DNA from 2 places in the Hydrogenophaga bisanensis genome. Region 2 is predicted to be linked to the other one. Evidence: predicted binding sites of a transcription regulator. Region 2 holds the regulator's gene; the other holds the start of a gene.

Region 1 (2,201 bases), on a different contig from region 2:
CCCGCCAAAGCCGCCACCGCTGCGGGTCTGGCCGCGCAGGTCTTCCACGTTGTCCGACTGGCGGTTGTTTTCCCATTTCATGGCGCGTCCCCTCTGCTGGTGTGACCGGCTCCCTTGCCGCCTGATGCTGCCCAGATGGCGAGCACCAAAGCATTATGCAAAGGCCAGCGCAAACGCCCAACGAAAAACGGGCACCTTCTGGCGAAGGTGCCCGTTTGAGGGGATCGGGTGTGATGCAGTACCGCCGCTGTGGCAGCCGGCCCTCACCCCGGCCGGCAGACCATCAGGCGATGGCCGGCTTGAAGTCGCTGGTGGGGCGGCCCTGGAAGTCGGTCCAGCAGCGGCGGGTGAAGTCGTACAGCTTGCACTTGCGCGCCGTCTCAAAGTACCAGCGCCACGAGAAGTGCTGGATGATGATGCGGCCGGGCAGCGTGTCTTCCAGCAGTTTCTGGGCGTTCTTGAGCTTGTACAGCGGCACGCTCATGTCCACGTGGTGGGCGGTGTGCTCCATGATGTGGTGCATCATCGCGCCGATCTTGAACGGGAAGGTCATGTGCACGGTGGTGGACACGAAGGGCGCGGCCTTGGCCCAGGCGTGCTTGTCGTCGTGCCACTGCACGGCGGTGTGGGTGTGGTGCACGTACACCACGAAGCCGATCATGGCGTTCCAGAACAGGAAGGGAATGACGAAGCCATAGCCCACCAGCGCCCAGGCCGATTGCTCGGTGGCGTAGGCGGCGCCGATCAGGGCGGCGATCCACACGGCGGCGGTGGCGGTGACGAAGACGCCGTCCCAGGTGAATTCGGCACGGCGGGTGCCCATGTAGCTCTTGCGGGGGAAATACATGCGGTTCCACCACATTTCCACCAGGTAGTACAGGGCCGGACCCCAGCCACTGCGGTAGATGCGTTCCATGGCGCGGCGGCCAGGCGACAGGGCCTCAAACTCTTCTTTGGTCAGGGGCGCCCAGACGAAGTCCACGCCCTTGAGGTTGGTGTAGCCGTGGTGCACGACGTTGTGGCCGACTTCCCACAGACTATAGGGCGTGAGCGAGGGCATCATGGCGATGCGCCCCAGAATGCGGTTGAGGCCGCGGTGCGGGGTGTAGCTCTGGTGGCAGGCGTCGTGGCCGATGATGAACAGGCGGCCGATGACGAAGCCGGCGGCCAGACCGCACAGCAGCTTGGCCCACCAGGCCTGCAGCAACACGGTGCCGACGATGAGCGCAGCGAAGATCACCCAGTCCAGCGCCAGCAAGACGATGCCGCGGGCAGTTTCTCGTTCGGCGATGGGCGTGAGCCAGCCGCGGATCACCTTGCGGTGGGGCAGCGGCGCGTCGGCAGGAATAGGCTGGGGGGGATGGATCTCGGGAGGATTCTGGGACATGGATGGCCGGAATTCACGCCAACCGCCCGGCGCAGGGGCACCCGCCAGACATCACCGCGGGCGCCCGCATACTAACTGCACTTGCTTACACCCTGCTTGACATCGGTCAAACCAGGACAGGCGGCGTGATGACGTTCACGCCAAGGGATTGGATGCTCAGGTCTTGGGCAGCGTCACACCCACCTGGCCCTGGTATTTGCCACCGCGGTCTTTATAGCTAGTCTCGCAGACTTCGTCGCTTTCAAAGAACAGCACCTGGGCGCAGCCTTCACCGGCGTAGATCTTGGCCGGCAGCGGGGTGGTGTTGGAGAACTCCAGCGTGACGTAGCCTTCCCATTCGGGCTCGAACGGGGTCACGTTGACAATGATGCCGCAACGGGCGTAGGTGCTCTTGCCGAGGCACACGGTCAACACATTGCGGGGAATACGGAAGTATTCCATGGTCCGCGCCAGCGCAAAACTGTTGGGCGGAATGATGCAGACATCGGCGTTGATGTCGACAAAACTTTTCTCATCGAAATTTTTCGGGTCCACCACCGTGCTGTGGATGTTGGTGAAGACCTTGAATTCGGGCGCACAGCGGATGTCGTAGCCATAGCTGCTGGTGCCGTAGCTGACGATCTTCTGCCCGGCGGCGTTCTGCCGGATCTGGCCGGGCTCGAAGGGCTCGATCATGCCGTGCTGCTCGGCCATGCGGCGGATCCATTTGTCGCTCTTGATGCTCATGCGGTGTGCTCCAGCCTGTGGTGTGGGGTGAGATTGTAGGCAGGCCGGCCGGAGAAATCCCTGGCGGTGTTCATGGTTTTCAGAACTT
Region 2 (2,201 bases):
CCGCTAAACTGATCTTCCCAAGGTACTCCATGGACCACGTCATGTCGTCAGATTCTGCTCCGTCAAGCCGCCATCCCGTGCCGACCGCGTGGTGGCGTGTCCCGCACATGTGGCTGGTCGTCGGCGGTCCGCTGCTGGTGGTCGTGGCGGGCATTGCCACGGTCATCCTGGCGGTGCGCAACCCCGACCCCGTGCTGGACAAGGTCGTGTACGAGCGGGACCTGGCGGCCGCCAAGGATCTGGAAGGCAAGGCGCGGGAAGAGGCGCTCATCCGGATGCAGCCCGCCCATCAGGCGCGCAACCACGCCGCGTCGCCGGTGGTGCCTGCGGGCAAGTGACGGTTCGTGCGCCCAGACTTGGGCGCACACCGTATGAATGCCGGGGATCCGTTCACCAGTCAGTCAGGAGAGCAGACGATGGGAAAAGCCCAAAGATGGATGTGGATTGCCTGGCCAGCTTTTCTGGTCGCTGGTGTGATGGAAATGCTGGTGTTCGCGGTGGTCGACCCGGGTGATCTCCACTGGTTCGGCGAGCCGGTGGCCATGTCCCGTCAGGCGGTGTACACCTTGGCGTTCTTTGTCTTCTGGGTGTTTGCCATGGCGTCCAGCACACTCACCACCATGCTTGCGATGTCCCCGTTTGAGGTCAACCGCTGTCCCGTGCCGCCCGACGAACGACCCAGGGACTGCGCCCGCAACGGTTGCAACTGACTGATACCGGGGCGCGTTGCTTGCGCCTCGGCAAACCCTCGACTCAGCGGCAGGGCTGAGGGTTGACAATCTTTCGCAGGGCGTCCGTGTCCTTGATGTGCACGTAGCGCTGCTTCACCTCGATGATGCCTTCCTCCACGAACTTGGAGAAGGTGCGACTGACTGTCTCCAGCTTCATGCCCAGATAGCTGCCAATCTCCTCGCGGGTCATGCGCAGGATGAGTTCCGACTGGGAGAACCCGCGCGCGTGCAGGCGCTGCACCAGGTTCAGCAGGAAGGCCGCCAGACGCTCTTCCGCCCGCATGCTGCCCAGCAGCAGCATCACCGAATGATCGCGGACGATCTCTCGGCTCATGATCTTGTGCACGTGGTGCTGGAGCGTGGTGAACTCGCGGGAGAGTTCCTCCACCTGATCAAAAGGCATTACACAGACTTCGGCATCCTCCAGCGCGATCGCATCACAGGAGTGCCGATCGTTGACGATGCCATCCAGGCCGATGATCTCGCCCGTCATCTGGAAGCCGGTCACCTGATCCCGGCCATCTGCCGTGGTGATGCAGGTCTTGAAGAACCCTGAACGGACCGCGTACAGCGAGGTGAATTTGTCCCCGGTGTTGAACAGTGACGTCCCGCGTTTGATCCGCCGGCGTGTGCTGATGACGCTGTCGAGCTTGTCGATTTCGTCCGCGTTGAGGCCCATCGGCAGACACAACTCCCGCAGGTTGCAACTCGAACAGGCGACTTTGATGCTTTGGATGTCCATGCTTTTTGCGAGTATTTCGCGCGCAAGCTTAACCCAAAGGATTGTCGGGTGTCGAGAAACACAGTGCTGGCGCGGATTTGATGACGGTGGTTTCCCCAGTAGTCGCCAGGCGCTTGATGAAGATCAAGGGGCGCAGGCATGCGTTCGTGCACAGTTCCAGACAAGTTTGGAGAATCTTCCGTGAGTCATGCCATTTCAGACGAACTGCTCAAGCGGTTCGATGTGCCCGGTCCCCGTTACACCTCCTATCCCACCGCTGATCGGTTCGTGGAGGCGTTTGTTGAAAGCGACTACATCCAGGCACTGGAACAGCGTGCGGCCGGGTCCATGGCGCTGCCGCTGTCGATTTACGTGCACATTCCGTTCTGCGAGTCTGTGTGCTATTACTGCGCCTGCAACAAGGTGATCACCAAGCACCACGAGCGGGCGGCCGAGTACCTTCGCTATCTCAGCCGCGAGGTCGAGCTTCAGGTCCAGCACTTCGGCAAGGGCCATGCCGTGTCCCAGCTTCACCTGGGGGGCGGCACACCCACCTTCCTCTCGGACCCCGAGCTGGAAGACCTCATGACCATGTTGCGCCGCAATTTCACGCTAGTGCCCGGGGGGGAATACTCCATCGAGGTGGATCCCCGCACGGTGACCGACCAGCGGTTGCAGACACTGGCGCGACTGGGCTTCAACCGGCTCAGTTTTGGCGTGCAGGACTTCGATCCGGCGGTCCAGAAGGC

The links. The regulator FNR, encoded in region 2, switches genes on or off when oxygen is low (the NO sensors DNR and NnrR bind a similar motif). The targets are predictions, from matches to a motif close to TTGATNNNNATCAA.
Region 1: the regulator FNR is predicted to act here: its motif matches at 1,484-1,497, upstream of ACFQNJ_RS17410 (fatty acid desaturase).

Annotation. Positions count from the first base shown of each region.
Region 1 covers NZ_JBHTBX010000016.1:17,248-19,448, forward strand. The annotation lists gene ypfJ (KPN_02809 family neutral zinc metallopeptidase) at 1-81, opposite strand, end outside; gene ACFQNJ_RS17410 (fatty acid desaturase) at 284-1,387, opposite strand; gene dcd (dCTP deaminase) at 1,544-2,113, opposite strand.
Region 2 covers NZ_JBHTBX010000001.1:179,887-182,087, reverse strand. The annotation lists gene ccoG (cytochrome c oxidase accessory protein CcoG) at 1-7, shown strand, start outside; gene ACFQNJ_RS00900 (FixH family protein) at 42-338, shown strand; gene ACFQNJ_RS00895 (hypothetical protein) at 417-710, shown strand; gene fnr (fumarate/nitrate reduction transcriptional regulator Fnr) at 754-1,473, opposite strand; gene hemN (oxygen-independent coproporphyrinogen III oxidase) at 1,654-2,201, shown strand, end outside.